DNA from 4 places in the Kitasatospora sp. NPDC093806 genome. Region 1 is predicted to be linked to each of the others. Evidence: riboswitches for the same ligand, from Rfam matches in the RefSeq annotation. Region 1 holds a riboswitch; each other region holds the start of a gene.
The links. Region 1 has a riboswitch for cobalamin ahead of AB0N76_RS30595 (HoxN/HupN/NixA family nickel/cobalt transporter). Riboswitches for the same ligand answer to the same signal wherever they lie in the genome.
Positions count from the first base shown of each region.

Region 1 (2,722 bases):
GAACTGCCAGACACGCCCAAGTCCTGAACGAATCATCGGGGGGAGCCGCGCCCGTGCCGGAAGGCCACATCATCCACCGCCTCGCCGCCGAGAACCGCCGCGCCTTCGGCGGCCGTCCGGTCGACGCCAGCAGCCCGCAGGGGCGGTTCGCCGACGGCGCCAAGCTGATCGACGGCCGGGAGCTGGTGGCGGCCGAGGCCACCGGGAAGCACCTCTTCCTGGGCTTCGGCGACGACTCCTGGGTCCACATCCACCTCGGCCTGTACGGCGGCTTCACCTTCGGCGAGCTCGCCGGCGGCCCGCCGCCGGAGCCGGTCGGCCTGGTCCGGCTGCGCCTGGCGAACGACGAGCACTACGCCGACCTGCGCGGCCCCAACACCTGCGCGCTGATCACCGGCGCCGAGAAGGCCGCCGTCGCCGCCCGGCTCGGCCCGGACCCGCTGCGCGCCGACGCCGACCCGGACGCCGCCTGGCGGCGGATATCGGGCAGCCGGACGACCGTCGCCGCCCTGCTGATGGACCAGAAGGTGCTGGCCGGCGTCGGCAACGTCTACCGCGCCGAGGTGCTGTTCCGGCACGGCATCGACCCGCACCGGGCCGGCCGCGACCTGCGCCGCGCGGAGTGGGACGCGATCTGGGCCGACCTCGTGGCCCTGATGCGCGAGGGCGTCGACGCGGGCCGGATCGACACCGTCCGCCCCGAACACACCCCCGAGGCGATGGGCCGCCCACCCCGCGTCGACGACCACGGCGGCGAGGTCTACGTCTACCGCCGCGCCGGGATGCCCTGCCTCGTCTGCACCACCGAAGTCCGCACCGAACCCCACGCCTCCCGGAACCTCTTCTGGTGCCCGTCCTGTCAGAAGCGATAGGGGCCGGCTGAACGAGCCGCGCCGCCGGAGTGCGCCCGCCCGGACGGGGGGTCAGCCGGCGGCGGCGGCGGTGGGGTGGGTGGGTTCGGGGTGGTCGGGGTGGTCGAGGGGGGTGTCGACGGCGCATTCGTCGAGGAGGGGGCGCAGGGACGCGTCCACGAGCCGGTAGCGCACGACACGTCCGTCCTTCTCGCCGAGCACCACGCCGGCCGTCCGCAGCAGCCGTAGGGCCTGGGAGACGGCGGGGTCGCGCATGCCGGTGGCCACCGCGAGGTCGGTGACGGCGAGGGGGCCGGCCCGGTGCAGGGCGAGCAGCAGGGCGAGGCGTCCGGGGTCGGCGAGCAGCGAGAACCGCTCGGCCCAGGAGCGGACGTGGCCGGTGTCGCCGATCGCGGCGATGGCCTCGCAGACCCGGTGGCCGTCGATGGTGCGGTGGCCCGCGCGGTCGGCCGGTACGAGATGCATACGGCCCATTCTTGCAGGCGGCGGGCTGTGATCCTGGACACCTGCGCAGGTGCGCAGCCTTGCATGGGTTCATTCACTGCCCCTACGGTGTTCCCCGCCGTGGTGCTCGGGAAGACCGGTGACGGACCCTCAGGGGTCCCAGTCCGGAGCGGCCCTCGCCACTGTGATCGGGGGGAGTCGTCCGTATCCACGACGCCACTGGGTGCCTCGCGCGCCCGGGAAGGCGGGTACGGGTGCCCCGTAAGCCAGGAGACCGGCCACGGCATCTCACGAAGTCTTTCCACGAGGTGCTGGAGCGTGATCCGAGGATGACCCTGCCCGATACCGCCGCCGTTCCGGCGGCGCCCACCGTCCTGCCCACCTTCCGCTGGCGGCGCGAGGACACCGTCCGCACGGCCGGGTTGATGGGCGTGATCCTGGCCATGCACGTGGTGGCGTTCGGCACGCTGATCTTCCTGGTCGCGCCGGAGAAGTACGAGGTCGGCACCCAGGTCTTCGGGGTGGGCCTGGGCATCACCGCCTACACCCTGGGCATGCGGCACGCCTTCGACGCCGACCACATCGCGGTGATCGACAACACCACCCGCAAGCTGATGGCCGACGGCAAGCGGCCGGTCTCGGTGGGCTTCTGGTTCGCGCTCGGCCACTCCTCGATGGTGGTCCTGATGGCCGCCCTGGTGGCGGGCGGCGCGCAGCTGGCGAGCACGCTGATGGACGACGAGTCCACCACCCACCAGTGGCTGGGCGTGGTCGGAACCTCGGCCTCCGGGGCCTTCCTGTACCTGATCGGCGCGCTCAACCTGGCGGCGCTGTTCGGCATCCTGAAGGTGTTCCGCTCGATGAAGGCCGGGAAGTACGACGAGGCCGAGCTGGAGGAGCACCTCAACTCGCGCGGTTTCCTGGCCCGGGTGCTGAACCGGGCGACCCGTTCGATCACCCGGCCCGGCCAGATGTTCCCGGTCGGCATGGTGCTCGGACTGGGCTTCGACACCGCGACCGAGGTCACGCTGATGGTGATGGCCGGCTCGGGCGCCGCCTCCGGCCTGCCCTGGTACGCGATCGTCTGCCTGCCACTGCTGTTCGCGGCCGGGATGAGCCTGTTCGACACGCTGGACGGCACCTTCATGAACTTCGCCTACCAGTGGGCGTTCTCCAACCCGGTGCGGAAGGTGTACTACAACCTGACCATCACCGGGCTGTCCATCGCGGTGGCGTTCATCATCGGGACCATCGAGCTGGTCGGGGTGCTGCACGAGAAGTTCGACCTCACCGACCCGGTGAGCGGCTGGATCGCGGAGATCTCGCTGGACAACGTCGGCTACGCGATCGTCGGCCTGTTCGTGGTGGTCTGGGCGGCCGCCATCGCCTACTGGCGGCTGGCCGGG
Region 1 covers NZ_JBFBDO010000091.1:8,921-11,642, forward strand. Annotated here, with positions in the region: gene AB0N76_RS30585 (DNA-formamidopyrimidine glycosylase family protein) at 54-872, shown strand; gene AB0N76_RS30590 (metalloregulator ArsR/SmtB family transcription factor) at 924-1,337, opposite strand; cobalamin riboswitch at 1,406-1,614, shown strand; gene AB0N76_RS30595 (HoxN/HupN/NixA family nickel/cobalt transporter) at 1,646-2,722, shown strand, end outside.

Region 2 (2,722 bases), on a different contig from region 1:
TGGTGGTGCCGGTCGGCGCGGCGGTCGGCGAGGGCGAGCCGGTCGGCGTCGCGGTGCCCGTCGGGGTGCCCGTCGGGGTGCCGGTGGGCGTCCCGCTACCGGTGGGCGTCCCGGTCGGTGTCCCCGTCCCGGTCGGGGTCGCGGTCGACGTCGGCGTGCCCGTCGGAGTAGCCGTCGCAGTCGGAGTCGCGGTCGGGGTACCCGTCGGCGTCGGCCCGCTCGTCAGGTCCCGCCGGAGGGTGCCGAAGGGGATCCCGGTCGCCCCGCCCAGCGCCTGGGTGGAGGCCCGGACGTCCGACCCGCGCTGACCGGCCGTCGCGACGTTGAAGCCGCCGTCCGCGTTCTGCTGCCCGGCCAGGAAGTCGAGCGCCTTGGCGATCCGGTCCGCGTGGACGGCCGGACGCAGGCTCAGCCCCTGGACGGCGAGCGCGGCCGAGTTGGTGGAGTTGCCCGCCGCCCCGGGGAAGCCGCCGTCGCCCTGCTGCCGCCCGGCCAGCCAGCCGAGCGCCCGGTCCACCGCGGCGGCGGCCTCGGCACCGGGCACCAGGGCGAGCGCCATCGCCGCCATCGCGGTGCTGTCCACGTCGGAGTCGCCGGTGGCGGGGATCAGGCTGGGCCAGGAGCCGTCGGCGTGCTGGAGGCTCCGCAGGTAGGCGATCGGCGCGGCGGCCGGTCCGGTGTCCCCGGCCCGCAGCTGGGCCAGGATGCCGAGCGCCTGGGAGAAGACCGAGGTGGCGTAGGTGTAGTTGCCCGGCGCCGCACAGCCGGTGGCCTCCTCGGCCCGGGCGCAGACCGCAGCCGCGAGGGCCGCGATCAGGTCCCGGCCGCCGAAGGCGCGCGGGTCCCGGCCGACGATCTCGGCGAGCAGCGCCTCCTTGCCGATGGACCCGCCGCCGGCGTCCTGGGTACCGATGCCGGTCCAGTCGTTGACGGTGCGCTCGCCCGCGTCCTTGCCCTGCCCGTCGAGGAAGTCGACGATCCGGCGCAGCGCCGCGTCGTCGGTGCCGGTGGCCGCGAGCGCGTAGGCGCCGTCGATGGTGAGGCCGAAGTCGGCGAAGTCCGGGAACGCCTCGTAGTAGTGGCCGTCGACGAGCCGGGCCGGGGCGGTCAGGTAGGCGCTGCCCCTGGCCAGGTCGGGCGTGCGTGCGGGGTCGGCGGCGGCGTTGCCGGGGTGTCCCAGCAGGACCGTGCCGCCCACGGCCGCCGCCACGGCGCCGACGGCGAGCCGGTACGCCGGCCGCCCGCTCCCCCGACCTCGCCGCTCCTCGCGGGTGCGGCTGCTGCTGACTCTCACCGGTGATTCCCCCGATCGGTCGGCGGGCACCACGGCGCAGCGGACGGCACCCCGTGCGGGGACCGTCCCGACCACGTCGTAGTCCGCGACGACGCAAGTGCTTGTGACACAACGAGCTCTCGGCGCAGGCATTCCGGCTCACCCATCCCCGGCCGGGGGCGGATCTACGGTTGCGGGTCAGCGCCGGAATCGGACCGGCTTCCCCTGACTGCCGAGGAGCAAAAATCGTCTCATCAGACCACACCACCCGGGGCGAGTCAACGGACCGTCAGGTCGGCTCCCCGGCAGGGCCGGGCCCCGGGGTACCCGGATAGGGTCCCTGCGAACGAAAGGGGGGACCGCGATGGGCGAGGACCGGGTCCTGCTGTTGGACGCGGCGCCGGGGGCGCTGCTCGGGCGGGAGCTGGAGCGGCTGCTCGGTCACGGGCTGGCCGTCACGCTGAACCTCCGGCGGGTCGCCGACCCTGACGCGGCGCGGGCCGACTGGGCCGGGCAGGTGGAGGCCGGGCGGGTGGAGTTCACCGACTTCGACGCCTTCGACGAGTCCGCGCTGATCGCCGAGACCGTCCGGGGCGGGGTCGGCTACCACGCGGTCAAGTCCCGGGGCGGGGTGCCGCTGCGCGCCGCGTTCCTGGCGGCGGCGACGGATGCGGCCCTCGGCAACCGGCTGCGGGTGGTGGGGCGGGCCGGGTCGGGCACCGACCACGTCGAGCTCCCGGCGGCCGCCCGGTACGGGGTCGCGGTCACCCACACCCCGGGCTCCAACGCGAACGCGGTCGCCGAGTTCGCGCTGGCCCAGCTGCTCGCCCTGACCCGGCACCTGCCGGCCTCCAACGAGGCGGCGCACCGGGGACGTTGGCAGCCGCCTGCGGCCCCGGCGGCGGAGCTGTCGGACCTCACCCTGGGCATCGTCGGCCTGGGCCGGGTCGGGCGGGCGCTGGCCGCCCGGGCGGGCGCGCTGGGCATGGCCGTCCGGGCCCTCTCCCGGCACCCGGTGGAGAGCCCGGTGGAGCGCCCGGTGCAACCCGCCGGTTCGCTCGGCGAGCTGCTGGCGGGCAGCGACGTGGTCTCGCTGCACGTGCCGCTCACCGCGCGGACCCGGGGGCTGATCGGCCGGGCCGAACTGGCGCTGATGCGGCCGGGATCGGTCCTGCTGAACACCGCCCGGGGCGGGATCGTCGACGAGCGGGCACTCGCCGACGCGCTGCGCGACCCCGCGCACCCGCTCGCGGCGGCCGCCGTGGACACCTTCGAGCACGAGCACGCCGCGTTCGCCTCCCCGCTCTTCGGGCTGCCGAACGCGCTGCTCACCCCGCACATCGCCGGGATGACCAACGCCGCCATGGCCGCGGCGGCCCTGAGCTGCGCGGACCACCTGGCGGCCCTGCTGGCCGGCCGACCGGAGGGCGTCCCGGTGGTGTCCGCCTG
Region 2 covers NZ_JBFBDO010000232.1:109-2,830, forward strand. Annotated here, with positions in the region: partial or broken gene AB0N76_RS39490 (prenyltransferase/squalene oxidase repeat-containing protein) at 203-1,138, opposite strand; cobalamin riboswitch at 1,400-1,555, opposite strand; gene AB0N76_RS39495 (NAD(P)-dependent oxidoreductase) at 1,638-2,722, shown strand, end outside.
Region 2: linked by a shared signal. The riboswitch ahead of AB0N76_RS39490 (prenyltransferase/squalene oxidase repeat-containing protein) and the one ahead of AB0N76_RS30595 (HoxN/HupN/NixA family nickel/cobalt transporter) in region 1 are both predicted to bind cobalamin.

Region 3 (2,722 bases), on a different contig from region 1:
CTACGAGGAGGTCAGGCGGCTCTTCGACCCGGGCTGGGATCCCGGCCACACGAAGATCAGGAAGGACGGCCCGACCCGACCGGGGAACGGCATCATCGTCGTGCGCTTCTTCATCGCGGACAGGGCCGTCGGACCCTTCGCCGGGGACGACCGGGGGTTCACCACCGACGGCGACGCGCCCTACCGGCTCGTCCTCGCCTGGGACACGGACACCGGAAAGGTGGTCATGGACTTCGCACCGACCCATCTCTTTCCGCCCACCCAGATCGAAATCGGAGCGCATGCCAAAGGCGACGGCAACGATCTGACGGACCCGAAGATGACCGACGACGGCTTCAAAACCACCATCAAGGGCCTGATCGGGTTCGTCCCGAACTGGCCTGGACTCAAAAAGTTCTCCGTCGACTATGACGTCGAACTGGGCGTGCCGAAGAACGACTGCGGCTACGACGAAGGCGTCACCGTGAAGATCGACGGCGACGACTTCCCGCACGTGGAGGCCATCCAGTACCGGGCTGCCAAGCCACCCCGGCAGATCGGGTCCGACAAGGCCTCCCGTCTGGGCATCGCCGCCACCCAGCGGTGGACCAAGCGGCTCCCCTGGGTCGACGGACGCGACTTCGAGTGGACAATCCCGAACGACTCCTGGACGACCCCGCACCGACCGAACAGCCCCGTCGACTGAGCCCCAGCGGCTCCCGTCGGCCCTCCGGCCGGTGCCGGAGGACCGACGCGCACTCGGACCCTCAAGCCCCCGGGGCATCGATCGGCACCGGCCTGACCACCTGATACCTTGCAGTGGCCATGGTGTTCGGGAAACCGGTCTGAGTCCGGTGCGGCCCTCGCCACTGTTGCCGCGGAGTGCCGCGGCCCTCGCTGACCGGCTCTGCCAGCGGTCAGGGCCACTGGGACGGCTGAACAGCCGCCCGGGAAGGTCGGCTGCGGTGCGTCGATGCGGAAGCCAGGAGACCGGCCACGGCGCGACATGTTCCACGAGGGTTTTGGAGAACACGTGCCCAGCGCTTTGCCGTACCCGTTTCGATCCATACGTTCCGCACGTCCGGTCAACATCGGCCGCGCGGTCGCGGCCGTCCTGTTCACCGGCGTGCTCGGCGCTTGCGCCGGTGCCCCCGCCCCGGTCGCGTCCGGCGGGACGACCGCAAGTGCCGCGCCGGTCAGCGTGGACAACTGCGGGACCACCGTGACCGTCGGTGCGCCGCCCGAGCGCCTGGTGACACTCAATCAGGGTGCCACCGAGCTGGCCCTGGCCCTCGGCCTGGAGTCCCGGATGGCCGGGACCGCCTATCTCGACAACGCCGTCCCGGAGCAGTGGAAGGCGGCCTACGACGCCGTTCCGGTGCTCTCCAAGCAGTACCCGACGAAGGAGAAGCTCCTCGCGGCGCGCCCCGACTTCCTGTACGCCTCCTACGCCAGCGCGTACACCGAGAAGGTCGCGGGCACCCGGGAGGAGCTGCGCGGCCAGGGCATCCCGTCGTACCTGTCCCCGTTCGGCTGCGGTGACAAGAGCAAGGTGCCGCCGACGACCTGGCAGGCGGTGTGGGGCGAACTGAACGACGTCGCCCAGGTCTTCGGCGTCCCCGAGCGGGCCGCCGCGATCCAGCGGCAGCAGGAGCAGCAGCTGGCCCGGTTCGCGGCGACGGCCGCCGGCAAGGACCTGAAGGTGCTGTGGTTCGACTCGGACACCAAGGCGCCGTTCGTCGGCTCCGGCCATGGCGGGCCTCAGCTCGTGCTCGACGCCGTGGGCGCCCGCAACGTCTTCGCGGACCTGCCCGGCGCCTGGCAGAACGTCAGCTGGGAGAAGGTCGTCGCCGCGGACCCGGACGCCATCGTGCTCGCGGACGCCGACTGGGACAGCGCCCAGTCCAAGATCGACTATCTGCAGGGCGACCCGGTGCTGAGCACGCTCACCGCCGTACGGCGCAAGGCCTTCGTGGTGGTCCCGTTCTCCGAGTCGACGCCCGGTGTGCTGCTCGCCGACGGCGCCGCCCGGGTGTCGGCGGAGCTCGGCCGACTGCGCCCGGGGTCATGACCGCCGCACCCCGCCCCACCGCAGCCGACCCCACCGCACCCCGCCCCACCGCAGCCGGCCCGACCGCACCCCGCCCCGCCGGGTGGCGGGCCGCCGGTCGGGGCCGCGCGGCGGCGGTCCTGGCCGTCGCCGCGGCCGTGCTGCTGACCACCGTGCTCCTCGGTCTGGCCGTCGGCTCCCAGCCCGAGCCGGTCCGGACGGTGGTCGACGTCGTGGCGCGCCGGCTCGGGCTGGGCGACCCGCAGGTGACGCTGCTGGACGACCGGATCGTCTGGCAGCTGCGGCTGCCCCGGGTCCTGGGAGCGGCCGCGACCGGCGCCGGTCTCGCGGTCTGCGGCGCCGTGCTGCAGACCCTGACCGGGAACGACCTGGCCGACCCCTTCCTGCTCGGGATCTCGGACGGGGCCGCCGCCGGCGCGGTCACCGTGATCGTCCTCGGCGTCGGCGTGTCCGGCGCCGTGGGCACCGGCGCGGTGGCGACGGCGGCCTTCGCCGGCGCGCTGCTCGCCGCCGCCGTCGTGCTGGCCCTGGCCGGCGCGCGCACCCGGTCGCTGCCGACCACCCGGACCGTGCTCGCGGGCATCGCCGTGGGACAGCTGTGCGGGGCCTACACCTCGTTCGCCGTGCTGGTCCTCGGGGACCGCAACGCGGCGCGCGGGGTGATGGAGTGGA
Region 3 covers NZ_JBFBDO010000052.1:49,580-52,301, forward strand. Annotated here, with positions in the region: gene AB0N76_RS23455 (RHS repeat-associated core domain-containing protein) at 1-685, shown strand, start outside; cobalamin riboswitch at 789-993, shown strand; gene AB0N76_RS23460 (ABC transporter substrate-binding protein) at 1,232-2,050, shown strand; gene AB0N76_RS23465 (iron chelate uptake ABC transporter family permease subunit) at 2,047-2,722, shown strand, end outside.
Region 3: linked by a shared signal. The riboswitch ahead of AB0N76_RS23460 (ABC transporter substrate-binding protein) and the one ahead of AB0N76_RS30595 (HoxN/HupN/NixA family nickel/cobalt transporter) in region 1 are both predicted to bind cobalamin.

Region 4 (2,722 bases), on a different contig from region 1:
GCCGATGGCCGGCGCCCACCAGTTGGTCGCCACCGTCAGCCGGGACGGCCGACCGGTCGACGATATCCAGCCCTACCTGGACAGTTACGCCCACCTCACCGCGTTCCACGCGGGCGACCAGGCGCTGGCCCACCTCCACCCGGCGGACCGGGTCGACGGCGACCACGGCGGACCCACCCTGACCTTCCAGGCCCTGCTCCCCGCGCCGGGCGACTGGCGGGTCTTCCTCCAGTTCCAGACCGCCGGACAGCTGCACACCGCCCAGTTCACCCTGCGCGTCGACTGACCGTCACAGCCTGACGCCGGGTGCGGGCGTGGGTGAGGGCGCGGGTCCAGGCGCGAGCACGGCTCCGGGTACCGGGCGCGGGTCCGGGCGCGGGTCCGGGCGCGGGCGCAGGCGCGAGCCTGGGGTGCGGGCGCGGGTGCGGGTCAGGGGCGCGGGTCCGGGTGCGGGCCCGTGCGGGTCCGGGCGCCGGGGCGGCGCGCGGACCCGCGTGGGTCGCGGCGGTCAGGACCGCCGGGCGCGGCGTTCCCTGGAGAGGCGCTCGCGCCGCTGGTCGGCGGGGGTCTCCGGGACCAGGGCGGGTACCCGGTGCGGCTGCCCGTCGGCGTCGACGGCGACGAACACCAGCTGCGCCGTCGCCACCCGGGTGACCGGTCCGGTGAGGTTCCACCGTTCCGCCGTGACCACCACCGAGACGTCCATCGAGGTGCGCCCGGCGTGGTCCACCCGGGCGCGGACGGTGAGTAGGTCCCCGGCCCGGACCGGGGCGAGGAAGGTCATCTCCTCGACCGACACCGTCACCGCGGGCACCCCGGCGTGGCGGCCCGCGGCGGCGGCCGCGGCGTCGTCGATCAGCTTCATCACCACGCCGCCGTGCACCGTCCCGTAGAGGTTGGTGTCGTGCTCGCTCATGATGTGCGCGAGGGTCACGGCCGAGTCCCCCGGCGTCCGGGACGGGGCCGGGTCGGCCGACGGGACCGGCGGAACCGGCGGAACGGAGGGAACCGAGGGCGCCGTCATCGGGCCGTCACCTCCCCGGTGGTGGTGCCGGCGGTGCGGGATCCGCGCTGACCGGTCTGCTTCACGGAACTCTCCTTCGCGAGTTCGCGGACCCGGAGCGAGGCGTGCGTGCGGAGCGGACGGGCACACGGATGCGCCCCCTGCCACGCCGTCGGCCCGCCCTCGGGGTCACGGTGAGACCGGGGACCGCTGCGGTCCCCGGGCAGTGGCAGGTCTTCGGACTCGCGGGCACGCCACCCGTGAAAGGGCGGACACCTAGTGGCCGTCGCTTCCCGGGCCCGGCCGGGCCCAGTGCGTCTGACGGCGGTCGTTCCCGCTCACCGCTGCGGGGCAGTCCCGGACTCCCACCGGGTTCCCTCTTGCGACGCGCCTGCCTGGCGGACAGGGCGAACCAGCTGCGCGCACCACTCTACGGCCACCGCCCGGCCCCATGATCACCAACCGGCACCGGGGCCGTCGCACCGCGGGTGCGACGGCCCCGGTCGGGCAGCGGAGTGCTCAGGCGCGGGCCGCGGCGTCGCCGTCGGTCTCGGTCCCGCCGTGCTCCGCCATCGCCTTGGTCCGGGCCGCGAAGCCGGCCTCCTGCATCGCGGTGCGGTTGGCGGCCGCCCAGTCGTTGGAGGCGCGCAGGCGGTCGGCCGTACCCCGGAAGCGGGGCACCACGAAGCGCGCGAACAGGTCGAGGCTGCGCCGCTGGGCCTCCCGCGACGCCCAGTCCTGGCAGGAGATGAGCAGGGTCCCGAACCCGCCGGTGATCTCCTGCAGCTTGGTGATCGCGCCGACCACGTGCTCGACGTCACCGGCGATGATGCCGTTGGCCGCCACGGTGGCCTCGAAGGCCTTGGCCCCGCTCTGCGGGTTGCGCGACATCGGGATGGCGAAGGTGTCGATCCAGAGCTCGTTGCGCTGGCGCAGCCACCCCTCGCGGATGTCGTCCAGCGCCTCCTCCGAGGTGGGCGCCACGTGCACGGGGACGACCAGGCGCCAGTCGTCCCGGGACACCTGGCGGCCCGCCTCGGCGGCGGCCTCCTCGTGGTGGCGCCACTGGTCCGCGAGCCGTTCGAGGCCCAGGCTCAGGCCGGCCCGGACCGCGCCCCACGGCGGCGCGGCGTGGGAGAGCACGCTGATGCCGAGCCGGCCCGCCAGCTTGACCCCGAACGGGGTGGCGGCGCTGGCGACGGTGACCTCCGGCCCGCCCGGGGTGAAGGGGTCGAGCTGGAGCCGGGCGTCGACCAGTTTGAACCAGCCCTCGTCCCGGGTGACGGTCTCGCCGGCGAGCAGCGCGACGACCGTCTCCATGGCCTGGGCGGTCCGTTCCCGGGTCGACTGGGGGTCGATCCCGAACATGTGCATGTCCGAGATCACGGACCCGGCGCCGCCGCCGAGGATGAACCGGCCCCGGGTCTGGTGGTCGAGCTGGATCGCCCGGTCGGCGACCAGGAAGGGGTGGTGGTAGGGCAGCGCGGTGACACCGGTCGCGAACTTGATCCGCCGGGTCCGTTCGGCCGCCGCGGCGATGAACAGCTCCGGCGCCGGGATGGTGCCCCAGCCCGCCGAGTGGTGCTCCCCGATCCACAGTTCCTCGTAGTTCAGGGAGTCGACGAGCTCGACGAATTCCATGTCGCGCTGGTACAGGAGGTTGAGGTCCTCGCCGATCGGGTGGAGCGGGGAGATGAAGCAGCCGAAGCGCATGGTGTT
Region 4 covers NZ_JBFBDO010000073.1:36,069-38,790, forward strand. Annotated here, with positions in the region: gene AB0N76_RS27745 (hypothetical protein) at 1-286, shown strand, start outside; gene AB0N76_RS27750 (hotdog domain-containing protein) at 509-934, opposite strand; cobalamin riboswitch at 1,231-1,418, opposite strand; gene AB0N76_RS27755 (LLM class flavin-dependent oxidoreductase) at 1,523-2,716, opposite strand.
Region 4: linked by a shared signal. The riboswitch ahead of AB0N76_RS27750 (hotdog domain-containing protein) and the one ahead of AB0N76_RS30595 (HoxN/HupN/NixA family nickel/cobalt transporter) in region 1 are both predicted to bind cobalamin.